2 regions of the Streptomyces sp. BL1 genome follow, and region 2 is predicted to be linked to the other one. Evidence: riboswitches for the same ligand, from Rfam matches in the RefSeq annotation. Region 2 holds a riboswitch; the other holds the start of a gene.
What was found. A riboswitch is a leader RNA that binds a small molecule or an ion and turns the genes downstream of it on or off. The one in region 2 is predicted to bind S-adenosylmethionine.

Region 1 (7,151 bases), 1.3 Mb from region 2:
GTCCGGAACAGGCCGTCGACGTGGCCGACGCGCTGCACGCCTACACCGCGGGCGCCGCGTATCTCGCGGGCGACGAAGAGCACACCGGGACGCTGGAGACCGGCAAACTCGCCGACCTGACCGTGCTGTCCGCCGACCCGACGGCCGTACCCGCCGACGCGCTGCGCGACCTGCGGGTGGAGGCCACCGTCGTGGGCGGACGTGTCGCCTGGTCCGCCGGTGAGCCGGTACAGAGGGTGGGAGGTTCCGCCGCATGAGCGTCCCGCACCAGCACACCGGTACGGCGGGGCACCCGGAGCGTCCGGTGCGCCCGGAGGTGAACGCGTCCCGGCGGATCCGCAGTTGGCCCAGCGTCGTGATCGGCTTCGGCGTTCCGGCACTCGCCCTGCTCGGCGGCGTCTTCGCACTGTCGGGAACCGGCACACGTGTGCTCGGTCTGCCCGTGCTCTACCTGTGGGTCTTCTGCTGCTTTCCGCTGACCACCCTGTGCCTGTGGGCGAGCTGGCACGTCTTCGACAGGCCGTACTACCGCGAAGCCGAGGGGACCGCGGACCAGCCGACGGCGCAGTCCGCAGGACAGTCCGCAGGGCAGTCCGCGGCGAAGGGAGACCTGTGATGGTGGCCGCGATCGTCGCCGTCGTGCTGGCCGGCGCCATGCTGCTCGCGCTGCTCGCGGGCCGCATCGGCAAGGGCGGCGAAATCTCCGAATTCCTCGTCGGCGGGCGGTCGTTCCCCGCCTGGCTGATCTACTTCCTCGCCGTCGGCGAGGTCTACAGCATCGGCGCCATGATCGGTTTCCCGAGCGGCGTGTACGCGGAGGGCGCCTCGTCCGCCGTCTGGTTCATGGGCTACATCCTGCTCGCCTACGCCCTCGGCTACTTCCTCGCCCCGCTGGTGTGGAGGGCCGGCCGGCAGTACGACGCGATGACCGTGCCGGAGCTGTTCGGCCGGCACTTCCGCAGCCGCGCCGTCGAAGTCGTCGCCGCCGTCACCATCCTGGTGGCCCTGATCCCCTGGGGGCAGTACCAGTTCATCGGTCTGCGCACCGTGCTCGGCGCGCTCGGCATGCACCTCACCCCGCTGCAATGCGTGATCGCCGCCGGGCTGCTCGGCTTCCTGTACGTGGCCGTGTCCGGCGTGCGCTCGCCCGCGTTCGTGTCCGTGCTCAAGGACATCCTCATGGTGTTCGGCGTGGTGGCCGTCGGACTGGCCGCCGTTCTCGCGGCCGGCGGGGTGGAGGAGGTCACAGGAGCGCACGCCGTGCCGCTGCCGAGCGTCACACTGGCCGGTCACGAACTGACGTACACGCTGACCACCATCGTCTTCCAGGCCGTCGTGTTCTACCTCGGCTTCGGCTCCGCCTACATCTTCCCCGCCAAGTCCGAGTCGGCGGTGAAGAGTTCCACGGTCTGGATGCCGCTCTACATGCTGATGTTCCCCTTCCTCGTCCTCGCCTCCTACTGGGCGCTGGGCAAGTATCCGGATCTCAAGGACCCCAACACGGTTTTCCTCAGGGCGGCCCGGGAACTGCTGCCCGACTGGCTCGTCGGACTCGTCGCGGCCGGCGCCGCACTGAGCGGGGTGCTCGTGCTCGCGGTGACCGCGCTCAACGCCGGCGGCGTCGTCACCCGCACCCTGATACGGCGCGCGCGGCCCGCAGTGCAGCGGCGCGCCTCCACCCTCATCGTGGGCGGCTTCATCGTGCTCGCGGCCGTGCTCACGCTGTACGCGTCGGCCCTCATGCTGACCGTGCTCAACCTCACGTACATGCTGCTGGCGCAGCTGGTGCCGGGATGGCTCTCCGTCCTGTGGTGGCGGCGTACCTCCGCCGCCGGCGTCGCCTGCGGCATGCTGGCCGGCCTCGTGACAGCCGTCACGCTCTATCTGCGGGGCGACGAACTGGGCGGCGTGAACCCCGGGTTGGTGTCCGTCGGCGTCAATCTGGCCGTGCTCGGCGTGTGGACGGTGCTGCGGCCCGCCGCTCCCCGGGAGCCGGTCGCCTTCCTCGGCGTACGGCGGACGGAGGCTCCCGCGGGAGACCGGCACGCCGGCGGGGAGCCCGCCGGCGAGGAGGCCGGCCTCACGGAGGGGTCCACTGTGTGACGGGGCTCCTTTTGACGGTAACGCGTCGTCAACCTGTGCCTGACAATGTGTTGTCGGGGAACGTCGTTCAGCGACGGACAAAGGGGAGGGGACGCCATATGGAGGACCATTTGAGCTCGCTCGACGCGGCCTTCTGGGGGCTGGAGTCGAGGGAGGCACCACTGCGCCTGGGGGCGCTCGCGCTGTTCGGGCCGAGCGCGGACACCGGTACGGAGGAGGACCTGGCAGGGCTGCTCGCCGAACGGGCCATGGAACTGCCGCGGTTGCGGCAGTCCGTACAGCACGGCTGGAACCCGTTCGACGGGCCGCGCTGGCGGGACGTGCCGTACTTCGACGCACGGTTCCACGTTCACGTACGGCGCGTCGCCGACGCTGCCGCACTGCGCGAAGCGCGGCTGCTGGAGGGGGAGTCGGCGCTGGCCGCGGGAGGGGACACGGAACGCGGGGCACCGCCGTGGCGGCTGCACGTCTTCTCCACGGGACGGCCCGCCGAGGACGGTTTCGCCCTGCTGGCGGAGTTCCACCACGCGGCCGTCGACGGGCTGCGCGCCATGGAACTGGGCGCCGCCCTGTTCGACCCGCTGGAGCGGAGCCGGCGGCGCACCCCGACGGCCTCCGTGCCCGCCCCCGCGTCCGAGGAGGCGGAGGCGTCCGGGGGGCCGGGAATGCTGTCCGGGCTGCTCGGTCTGGCCGACCCGCGGCGCGCCGTCGGCGCCCTGCGCGGACTGCCCGGGCAGGCGCGCCGGACCCGCAGGGCCGCCGAGATAGCGGCCTCCGTCGGATCCGCCGCCGTCGGCAACGCCCTGCATCCGCACGCCAGTCCGCTGCACGCGCCGGCCGGACGGCGGGCGTTCGCCTTTCCGACGCTCCCGTTGGACGCGGTGCACCGGATACGCAAGACACACGGCGGCACGGTCAACGATGTCCTGCTGGCCGTCCTGTCGTCGGCGCTGCGCGGCTGGCTGCTCGCCGCGGGGCACGACCCGGCGGCGCGCCCCGTACGGGTGCTCGTGCCGGTCAGCAGCAGGCGCCGGCCCGGCGACACCCGGCTCGGCAACCAGCTCTCCGGACACCTGGTCCGGCTGCCCCTCGACGAGGAGGATCCGCTGGCACGGCTGCGCTCCGTACGGGCGGCCATGCTGGAGCACAAGGACCGCGGGCCGCGGCGCGGTGCCGGCGCGTTCGCCCTGCTGACCGATCTGGTGCCGCCCGCGGCGCACAGGCTGGCCGCTCCGCTGCTGCGCGACGGGGCACCGCTGCTGTTCGACGCGCTGGCCACCAATGTGCCGCTGCCCGACATTCCGTTCACGCTCGGCGGTGCGCCGCTGCGCGCGCTGCACCCCCTCGCCCCGCTCGCCAGGGGGCACGCGCTGGCGGTCGCCATGACGCCGTACCGCGGGACGGTCCACTTCGGGCTGCACGGCGCGGCGGAGGCCGAACTCCCGCTGGAGGGGCTGACCTCCGCGCTCCGTGAGGCGCTGCGCGAGCTCGACGCGACGGTGTGACCGCACGGGCCGGCCCGGGCTCCCGGAGCCCGGACCGGCCCGGCGGGGACCCGTACGGGAGGCCCGGCGTACGGCCCCGGCGCGGTCCCGGCATACGGACACCCTTGCGGATTGGGTGATCACGTGTGCCATACTCCTCGGCAGGTCACGAGTGACAGCGACGAAGGCCCCGGCCCGCTGTCCGGCAACCCTCCTTCCGTGGTGGGGTGCCCCGGGTGATGACCAGGCCGCACGGCAGCAAGGCCCGCGGCAAGCACGGATCCCTCATTCCAGGGGTCCTGGTCTTCGAGGGAGCTCTTCGTGAGTCAGCGAATGCGATAGGGCCGCCGCGCCCCTTCTCCGGTTTCTGTCCGGGCACCGTCCTGTGACCCCTCGGGTCCTGTGACGTTCTCGCCCGTTCCGCATCCCTTTCCACGCGCCCCGCGCCACCGGCCGGCCACGCGTGTGTCTCGCCTGCCTTGTTACGGGAGATTCCGCCATGTCGTTCCTGCCCTCCTCCACCAGCACCGCCCCCTTCGCCTCCGCCTCCGCCGCTTCCGCCTCGGACGCACCGGCCGACCCCGCCTGTGCGGAGGCCGCCGCGCCCCTGCTGCCCGTGCTCGGCCGCGACGTCAGCGTGCCGCTCGTCACCGGCGGCGAAGTCACGTACGCCGCACTGGACTACGCCGCCAGCGCCCCCGCGCTGCAGCGCGTGTGGGACGACGTCGCCGCGTACGCCCCCTACTACGGCAGCGTGCACCGCGGCGCCGGCTACCTGTCGCAGCTGTCCACGGAGCTGTTCGAGCAGAGCCGCAGGACTGTCGCCGAATTCACCGGCTGCCGCGAGGGCGACCAGGTGATCTTCACCCGTGCGACCACCGACTCGCTGAACCTCCTCGCGTCCGTACTGCCCGCCGGCACCCGGGTGTTCGTCTTCGAGACGGAGCACCACGCGTCCCTCCTGCCGTGGCGGCAGCACGACACCGTGTACCTGGACGCCCCGCGCTCGCCGGAACAGGCCGTCGCCACCCTCGAAGAGGCCCTGCATCAGGCGCCCAAGGGGCCGAAGCTGGTGTGCGTGACCGGCGCGTCGAACGTCACCGGGGAGATCTGGCCCGTCCGCGAACTGGCCGCCGCGGCGCACCGGCACGGCGCCCGCATCGTGCTCGACGCCGCACAGCTCGCCCCGCACCACCCGGTCGACCTGGCGGAGTCCGACGTCGACTGGGTGGCCTTCTCCGGGCACAAGCTGTACGCGCCGTTCGGCGCCGGCGTGCTCGCCGGCCGCGCGGACTGGCTCCAGCAGGCCGAGCCGTACCTCGCGGGCGGCGGCGCCAGCCGGAAGGTGGCCCGCCGCGACGACGGCGGGGTGGACGTCGAATGGCAGACCAGCGCGGCCCGCCACGAGGCCGGTTCGCCGAACGTCATCGGCGCGTACGCCATCGCCTCCGCCTGCCGGGCGCTCACCGAGGCCGGTTTCGACCGGCTCGTCGCCCGCGAGCGGGAGCTGATCGCCCGTCTGGAGGACGGTCTCGCCGGGGTGCCGGAGGTCCGCGTGCTGTCGCTGTTCGGCGGTTCGGGCGACTCTGCCGGCTCCGGCACGCCGGACCGGGTGGGCGTGCTGTCGTTCGTCGTCGACGGCTGGAACAGCTCCCATTTCGCCGCCGCACTGTCCGCCGAGTACGGCATCGGCGTACGCGACGGACTGTTCTGCGCGCACCCGCTGCTGCGCACCCTGATCGGCGCCGAGGACCAGGAGACCGGCGAGTGCGGCGCCCCCGAGGCCGCGCCCGGCGAGAAGTCGCTGAACGCGATCCGGGTGAGCTTCGGCGCGGGGACGCCGGACGAGCACGTGGAGCGGTTCGTACGGGCGGTGCGCGAGCTGGTGTCGGACGGCGCCCGCTGGAACTACCGCACGGAGGACGGCCGTTGCGTGCCCGACACGACGGCACCGTCCGGACGCGGCGACCGCTGAGCCGGCTCGGGGCCTCCGGCGAGGCGCGTGCCGAGCAGCACCATCCGCAGTGCGTGTTCGGCCGCGTCCGCCAGATACTCCCCGGCCCGCTCCAGCGCCTCGGGCAGGCCGACGGGCGCGGGCAGGATCGACCCGTACGCGTCGACGCCGACAGCGTGCACCTCGCGCGCGCCCTCGCCGAGCGTGCCCGCCAGCGCGAGCACGGGACGGCCCGACAGCTTGGCCCTGCGCGCCACTTCGGCCGGCACCTTGCCGCGCGGCGTCTGGTGGTCGAGCGCGCCCTCCGCGGTGACGACCAGATCGGCGCGGGCCAGCCGGGCGTCCAGGTCCAGCCCGTTCAGCAGCACCTCGAACCGGGGCAGCAGTCGGGCACCGAGCGCCGCGAGGCCCGCGCCCAGCCCGCCGGACGCGCCGGTGCCGGGCCCGTACCGCAGGTCGGTGCCGGGCGGCAGCAGTCCGCCGAGGTCCCGCTCCAGGATGCGGGCCCAGTGTTCGAGGGCGTGTGACAGCTGCTCGGTCTGTGCGGGCGTCGCGCCCTTCTGCGGGCCGAAGACACGGGCGACGCCGCGCCGCCCGCACAGCACGTTGAACGGGTTGCAGGCGACGAGCAGTTCGGCCGTCCGCAGCCGCGGGTCGAGACCGTCCGCATCGATCCGGGCCAGCCGCGCCAGCGAGCTCCCGCCGGGCGGCAGTTCCTCGCCGTCCGCGTCGAGCAGCCGCGCGCCCAGCGCCCGCAGTGCGCCCGCGCCGCCGTCCGAGGTGCCCGAGTCGCCGCAGCCGACGAGGATGCGGCGGGCCCCCGAGTCCAGTGCCGCGCGGACGAGTTCACCCACCCCGTACGTGGTCGTCGCGCCCGGATCGCGGAGCCCCTGCGGCACGAGCGACAGACCCGCGACGGCCGCCATCTCCACCACGGCCGTACGGACGGCCGGCACGGTGGCGCCCAGAACGGCGAAGTGGGTCCGTACGGGAGCGCCCACCGGGCCCGTGGCGGTCAGCGGCACCAGGCGGCCGCCGGTCGCGCCGGCCAGCGCCTCCGCCGTGCCCTCGCCGCCGTCGACCATCGGGATCCGGTCGATCGTCGCGGCGGGCGCGGCCCGGCGCAGCCCCTCGGCTATCGCACTGGCCGCGTCCTCGGCCGACAGCGACTCCTTGAATCCGCTCGGCGCGACGGTGAAGTGATAGGGAACGGCGGTGGCTCGGGACACGGCGGACTCCTCGGGAAAGGGAAGGTTCGCGGGACACGCGGGGCCGGACATCACCGGCTGGGCTGCACGGACCGGGCTCCTCACCGGGCCGGGGTTCACAGGACGGGGACGCCGAGCAGGGGCCAGACGGCGAGCGCGAAGAGCAGCACCAGCAGCGCGCTGACCGGGGCGAGCACGGCCGACAGCCGCAGCAGATCGCGCGGCGCGTACGTCGGCGTACCGGGAATGTCGGAGAACAGGGCGACCGGTTTCGCGGACGCCGGAAGGGTGTGGCAGAAACCGGCGGCGGCGGTCGAAGCCAGCGCCGCCGCAACGGGGTTGACCCCCGCGCCGGCCGCCGCGGCGACCACCAGCGGGACCAGCACACTGGAGCGCGCCGAA
Region 2 (7,151 bases):
GCGTACGACGAGAGCGAGGGCGACGCCGGGCGGAAGGCACGCTCGGAGGTCTGACCCGTACGGCGCCCGCGCGCACAGGACGGCGGGGCGGCACCCCGAACCACCGGGTGCCGCCCCGCCGTTCGCGTACGGGCCGGGCGCCGTCACTCACGAGGCGCCGTCACGGGACGCCGTTACGTGGCGGTGCTCCGCCCCGTGTGCTGCCGGCGTCCGCTGCCCAGCCCCGCGAGCCGGCGGCCCGGCGTACGGGCACGGCCGCCGCCGTCGGACGCGGCGCGGTGCGAGGTCGCGGGGCCCTCGTCGGCCAGCGCGTCGAAGAGGTCGCGGACCTGCACCATGGCGTCGCGCATCCCCTCGGTGCCGGCCCGGCCGCGGGCCGCCTCGCGCACCTTGCGGTAGCCGTGCAGCCGGCTGCCGTGGTGCACGGACAGCGCGTCGAAGTGCTCCGGCTCGTCCGCACCCGGGTAGCCGCGCACCTGCGCGAGCCGGGCCACCAGCCGGTCGACCTCGACGACCGCCTGCTGCGGGGAGTCGACGAACTGCTGCTGGGCCGCGGCCCAGCGGATCCGGTACTGCTCCCGCTCCTCGGCCGGCAGCGGCCTGCTCTCCAGCGAGCCGAACCTCCGTACCCGCTCGGACAGTTCGGTCTCCGCCGCCCTGGCGTCACCGTTGTGCCGGTCGAGGGCCCTGTCGTACTCGGGTCCGAACCGGCGCTTCAGACCGCTCCGGCTCTCCTTCCTGCCCCGCAGCACATACACGGCTGCGGCAACGGCGAGGACGAGCACCACTGCCAGAATCACGATCACAACTGCGGACATGTCTGCCCACCCCGGGCTTTCTTCTCGCTTGTCGTGCGGGCTCTGTCCCGTTCGCGAGTGCCCCTGCTGCGCCGGACAAACACCGAGGGCGGCACCCCCCAACTCGGGGAGTGCCGCCCTCGGTTCGTACAGCTCGGGCTGCCGATCCGGAAAGGATCAGAAGTCCATGCCGCCCATGCCGCCGGCAGCGGCAGCGGCGTCGGCGCCGCCGCCCTTCTCCGGCTTGTCGGCGATGACGGCCTCGGTGGTGAGGAAGAGCGCCGCGATGGAGGCGGCGTTCTGCAGCGCGGAGCGCGTCACCTTCGCCGGGTCGATGATGCCCTCGGCGATCATGTCCACGTACTCGCCGGTGGCGGCGTTCAGGCCGTGACCCACCGTCAGGTTGCGGACCTTCTCGACGATGACGCCACCCTCGAGACCACCGTTGACGGCGATCTGCTTGAGCGGGGCCTCCAGCGCGAGCTTCACGGCGTTGGCGCCGGTCGCCTCGTCGCCCTCGAGCTCCAGCTTCTCGAAGACCGAGGAGGCCTGCAGCAGGGCCACGCCACCGCCGGCGACGATGCCCTCCTCGACGGCCGCCTTCGCGTTGCGAACGGCGTCCTCGATGCGGTGCTTGCGCTCCTTGAGCTCGACCTCGGTGGCGGCACCGGCCTTGATGACGGCCACGCCGCCGGCCAGCTTCGCCAGACGCTCCTGGAGCTTCTCGCGGTCGTAGTCCGAGTCGCTGTTCTCGATCTCGGCGCGGATCTGGTTGACCCGGCCCTGCACCTGCTCGCTGTCACCGGCACCGTCGACGATGGTGGTCTCGTCCTTGGTGATGACGACCTTGCGGGCGCGGCCGAGCAGCTCCAGACCGGCGTTCTCCAGCTTGAGGCCGACCTCCTCGGAGATGACCTGGCCGCCGGTGAGGATGGCGATGTCGCCGAGCATGGCCTTGCGACGGTCGCCGAAGCCCGGGGCCTTCACGGCGACGGACTTGAAGGTGCCACGGATCTTGTTGACCACGAGGGTCGACAGGGCCTCGCCCTCGACGTCCTCCGAGATGATCAGCAGCGGCTTGCCGGACTGCATGACCTTCTCCAGCAGCGGAAGGAGGTCCTTCACGTTGCTGATCTTGGAGTTGACGATGAGGATGTACGGGTCCTCGAGCTCCGCCTCCATGCGCTCCATGTCGGTGGCGAAGTAGGCGGAGATGTAGCCCTTGTCGAAGCGCATGCCCTCGGTGAGCTCGAGCTCGAGCCCGAAGGTCTGCGACTCCTCGACGGTGATGACGCCTTCCTTGCCGACCTTGTCCATCGCCTCGGCGATGAGCTCGCCGATCTGCGAGTCGGCGGCCGAGATGGAGGCGGTGGAGGCGATCTGCTCCTTGGTCTCCACGTCCTTGGCCTGCTCCAGCAGCGCGCCGGAGACGGCCTCGGTGGCCTTCTCGATGCCGCGCTTCAGCGCCATCGGGTTGGCACCGGCGGCAACGTTCCGCAGGCCTTCCTTGACGAGCGCCTGGGCCAGGACGGTCGCGGTCGTCGTGCCGTCACCGGCGACGTCGTCCGTCTTCTTGGCGACCTCCTTGACCAGCTCGGCGCCGATCTTCTCGTAGGAGTCCTCGAGCTCGATCTCCTTGGCGATGGAGACACCGTCGTTGGTGATCGTGGGGGCGCCCCACTTCTTCTCCAGCACGACGTTGCGGCCCTTGGGGCCGAGGGTCACCTTGACGGCGTCGGCGAGCTGGTTCATCCCGCGCTCGAGGCCGCGCCGCGCTTCCTCATCGAACGCGATGATCTTGGCCATGTGAAGTGGTCCTCCCGGACTGGGGGTGGATTACTCCGGACCGCGCTGGCGCCCGCGACGGACGGCCTACGGGCCTGGTGGTTCCTTGCCCCACCCGGCCTGCGGGCCTCACCGACCCGGTCCTTCCCTGGCACTCTCCCATGGAGACTGCCAACGCCAATGATTAGCACTCACCCCCCTTGAGTGCAAGGTGCTCACGTTTCGGGGCGCTGAGACAACGTCCCGTCATGAGGCCTCAGCGCCCGTCGCAGGGCCACCGCCAGGGGCGGTGGTCGGGCGACGGGCGGGCGCAAGGCGCTCACGTATCGGAGCGCTGTGGCAACGTCCCGTCATGAGGCCTCAGCGCCCGTCGCAGGGCCACCGCCAGGGGCGGTGGTCGGGCGACGGGCGGGCGCAAGGCGCTCACGTATCGGAGCGCTGTGGCAACGTCCCGTCATGAGGCCTCAGCGCCCGTCGCAGGGCCGGCGCCGGGGGCGGACAGCAGTGAGGGGGCGTGCCCGCTGTCGCGGACACGCCCCCTCGTACTGTTGCGAAGATCAACCAGTCACGCGGACCATGTCCGCCTGCGGTCCCTTCTGACCCTGCGAGACCTCGAACTCGACCCGCTGTCCTTCGTCCAGGGTGCGGTACCCGTCCATCTGGATCGCGCTGTAGTGGACGAACACGTCCGCACCACCGTCGACCGCGATGAAGCCGTACCCCTTCTCCGCGTTGAACCACTTGACGGTGCCCTGAGCCATTCCGAACTCCCCTATTACTGGCCCTTGCACGAGCCCGCACTTCACGAACCCGGGTCAGACCTCACTTCCGGACAAGCGGAGGCGTGCGCCGGAACCTGTCGACCGCCGCTGAATGTATCTGCACGGCCGCCCTCTGCAACAGGTCAATCGGACGAGAATTCGTGCGACGGCCGATCGGTAATTTACGGCCAAGTGCCGTGAAAGCGGGGCAAGTCGGGCCGGGCATAGCGCACCTAAGCCACAAATGCCGCACCAATTTTGCGCACAACTCATCCGCATCTCAGGGGCGTTCGATGCGCGTCTGGGGAGGATGAGGCGGAAGCGACGACAAGCCTATCGCGCTCCGAAACACGGAATCGCCCCCTCCGGTGTTCCCGGAGGGGGCGATTCGAAGTTTTTCGATCTGTTGATGCTTCAGCTGCTTTTCGGCAGCCGCCGTCTGACAGCGGGTCAGCAGCCGCCGGCCACGGCCGGGATGATCGACACGCCGACGCCGTCCGGCGTGGGGGTCTGCAGGCCCTGCTCGAAGCGGACGTCGTCGTCGTTCACGTAGACGTTGACGAAGCGGCGCAGCTTGCCCTCGTCGTCCAGGACGCGCGCGCCGATGCCCGTGTGGTTCTTCTCCAGGTCGGCCAGCACCTCGGACAGCGTGGCGCCCTCGGCGCTCACCTCGGCCCGGCCGTCGGTGTAGGTGCGCAGGATGGTCGGGATGCGGACGTTGACGCTCATGGGAGTTCTGCCTTCCGTGCGGTGATGCGGTGGTGCTGCAGTGGTACGGGGGTCAGGCGAGGCCGGCTTCGCGGAACGCGTCCAGGCTCGGACGGATCACGGCCGAGGGCCCGGTGGTCGGCGCGACCGCGTCGAGCGTCTTCAGACCGTCGCCGGTGTTGAGGACGACCGTGGTGAGCGACGGGTCGAGCACGCCCTCCTCGATCAGCTTCTTGGTGACGCCGACGGTGACCCCGCCCGCGGTCTCCGCGAAGATGCCCTCGGTACGGGCCAGCAGCTTGATCGCGTCGACGACCTGCCCGTCGTTGACATCCTCCACCGCGCCGCCGGTGCGCCGCGCGATGTCCAGCACGTACGGCCCGTCGGCCGGGTTGCCGATGGCGAGCGACTTGGCGATGGTGTCCGGCTTCTGCGGGCGTACGACGTCGTGTCCGGCCTTGAAGGCGGTGGACACCGGCGAGCAGCCCTCCGCCTGGGCGCCGAAGATCTTGTACGGCTTGTCCTCGACGAGGCCGAGCGCGATGAGCTCCTTGAGCCCCTTGTCGATCTTCGTCAGCTGCGAACCGGAAGCGATCGGGATGACCAGCTGGTCGGGCAGCCGCCAGCCGAGCTGCTCGCAGATCTCGTACGCGAGGGTCTTGGAACCCTCCGCGTAGTACGGGCGCAGATTGACGTTGACGAAGCCCCAGCCCTCGCCGATCGGGTCGCCGATGAGCTCCGAGCAGAAGCGGTTGACGTCGTCGTAGTTGCCCTCGATGCCGACCAGGTCGCCGCCGTAGACGGCGGCCATCACGACCTTGCCCTGCTCCAGGTCGTGCGGGATGAACACGCAGGACCGCAGCCCCGCACGGGCCGCGGCGGCGCCGACGGCACCGGCGAGGTTGCCGGTGGAGGAGCAGGAGAGCGTGGTGAAGCCGAAGGCGCGGGCCGCCTCGACGGCGATGGCGACGACGCGGTCCTTGAAGGAGTGCGTCGGATTGCCGGAGTCGTCCTTGATGTGCAGTTCGCCGGTGATGCCGAGCTCACCGGCGAGGTGATCGGCCTTGACCAGCTTGGTGAAGCCGGGGTTGATGTTCGGCTTCGTGGCCACGTCGTCCGGGACGGGCAGCAGCGGGGCGTAGCGCCAGATGTTGTCCGGGCCCTCGGAGATCCGCTTGCGCAGGGCTTCGGTGTCGCCGCCGGGAAGCTCGTACGAGATCTCCAGCGGCCCGAAACAGGCCTCACAGGCGAAGATCGGACCGAGCGGGAAGCGCTCGCCGCACTCGCGGCAGGACAGCGCGACGGCGGGGCCCAGACGGACGGAGTCGGCGTTCCGGTTGCTCTGCTCAGGTGCTTGCACAGCCATGAAGGCGAGGCCCTTTCTCCTCATCTTCCCCATGACGTATCTCGCCACGAGACGGAATTGGCACCTTCCCGAGCCGGGAGCCTCGCGATGTCACGGACCTGGCCGGAGGGTTGCCGGGGCTTCAACGGGCCGTTCCCTCTGCCCCTCTGGATGAGCGGTATGAAGTTTTTCCGACAGCGTGTTTCGGACAGCCGTCGGGCGCAGAGCGACCCCGACGTGCGGTCGTCATCCGCGCTGTTCAAGACTGTAACCGAAGGCACCGACTCTTGAGATAGTCGTCCGAACCGCGAGATGGATCACATGGGGAGCGTCACGTGCTGCCAGAAGTAGAGCAGTGGCTCAGTCGTCGTTCCTGGCCCGCTACCGGTCAACTCCCCCTTGACCAGCTGGTTTCCGCGAAACGACGGGCCGGGCTGAGCGTGAGTGTGGTGCTTCCCGCGCTCGACGAGGAGCCGACCGTCGGCGAGATCGTTTCGGTGATCCGGCGCGATCTGATGGGTGGGGAGATACCGCTCGTCGACGAACTGGTGGTACTGGACTCCGGTTCCACGGACCGGACGGCGGAGGTCGCCGCCGCGGCCGGCGCGAAAGTGATCCACCGCGACGAGGTGCTGCCGCGGGTGCCCGCGGTGCCGGGCAAGGGCGAGGTGCTGTGGCGCTCGCTGCTGGCCACGAGCGGCGACGTGATCTGCTTCGTCGACGCGGACCTCGTGGACTTCTCCTCCGCCTTCGTCACCGGGATCGTCGGCCCGCTGCTGACCGATCCGTCGCTGCAGCTGGTCAAGGCCATGTACGACCGCCCGCTCGGCTCCGACCCGGCGGGCGGCGGCCGGGTCACGGAGCTGGTGGCCCGCCCGCTGCTCAATCTGCACTGGCCGCAGCTGGCGGGCTTCGTCCAGCCGCTCGGCGGCGAGTACGCGGCGCGGCGTTCGCTGCTGGAACGGCTGCCGTTCCCGGTGGGCTACGGCGTGGAACTCGGGCTGCTCATCGACACGCTCCAGCTGTGCGGGCTGGACGCGCTGGCCCAGGCGGACGTGGGCGTGCGGCGGCACCGGCACCAGGACGGACAGGCGCTGGGCCGCATGGCCGCGGCGATCTACCGTACGGCGCAACTGCGGCTGTCGCGCGGGCACTTGGTGCGGCCCGCACTCACCCAGTTCGAGCGCGGCGAGTGCGCGGGGGGCTTCGTCCCCCGCACCCACCCGATCGACACGGAGGAGCGCCCGCCGATGACAGAGATCCCCGAATACGCAACCCGCAACGCGGCGTAACCCCCGCCGCGCGGGGCGGGCACACCTCGGTGTGGGCACGCGGTCCGCCAAGGGGCGGAACGGGTGGGCACACCGGACCGCCAGCCGCGAGGCCACGTCTCCACGCACCCAACGCACGCGCCGTCCCGTCGACGTTTCGTCGCCCGGCGTGAGGGCTAGGCTCCGGCCATGGCCGGAGAACTCGCTCGTGTGCTCGTTGCTTCGAACCGCGGGCCCGTCACGTACACGCCGTCCGAGGACGGGCGGAGCCTGCTGGCCAAGCGCGGTGGGGGCGGTCTCGTCTCGGGTCTTTCCGCGATCGGGCCGGACGCCGGCGCGCTGTGGGTGTGCGCCGCGCTGGACGACGGCGACCGCCGGGCCGCGGCCCGGCACCCCGCGCGGCTGGACCCCGCCGACACCGGCGGCCAGGCCGTACGGATGCTGGACATCCCCGCGGAGACGTTCGCGGACGCGTACAACGGCG

Region 1: it holds a riboswitch for S-adenosylmethionine, as region 2 does, so the genes downstream of both, AC3AGO_RS24980 (aminotransferase class V-fold PLP-dependent enzyme) here and thrC (threonine synthase) in region 2, are expected to answer to the same signal.

Annotation. Positions count from the first base shown of each region.
Region 1 is NZ_JBXYWZ010000002.1:5,685,989-5,693,139, forward strand. It holds gene AC3AGO_RS24960 (amidohydrolase) at 1-257, shown strand, start outside; gene AC3AGO_RS24965 (DUF3311 domain-containing protein) at 254-616, shown strand; gene AC3AGO_RS24970 (sodium:solute symporter family protein) at 616-2,103, shown strand; gene AC3AGO_RS24975 (wax ester/triacylglycerol synthase domain-containing protein) at 2,202-3,608, shown strand; SAM riboswitch class IV at 3,752-3,870, shown strand; gene AC3AGO_RS24980 (aminotransferase class V-fold PLP-dependent enzyme) at 4,087-5,562, shown strand; gene AC3AGO_RS24985 (glycerate kinase family protein) at 5,496-6,770, opposite strand; gene AC3AGO_RS24990 (SLC13 family permease) at 6,866-7,151, opposite strand, start outside.
Region 2 is NZ_JBXYWZ010000002.1:4,367,211-4,374,361, reverse strand. It holds gene AC3AGO_RS19340 (PTS transporter subunit EIIC) at 1-54, shown strand, start outside; gene AC3AGO_RS19335 (hypothetical protein) at 174-818, opposite strand; gene groL (chaperonin GroEL) at 975-2,603, opposite strand; gene AC3AGO_RS19325 (cold-shock protein) at 3,140-3,343, opposite strand; gene AC3AGO_RS19320 (MoaD/ThiS family protein) at 3,794-4,072, opposite strand; gene thrC (threonine synthase) at 4,125-5,417, opposite strand; SAM riboswitch class I at 5,435-5,574, opposite strand; gene AC3AGO_RS19310 (glucosyl-3-phosphoglycerate synthase) at 5,732-6,688, shown strand; gene AC3AGO_RS19305 (alpha,alpha-trehalose-phosphate synthase (UDP-forming)) at 6,857-7,151, shown strand, end outside.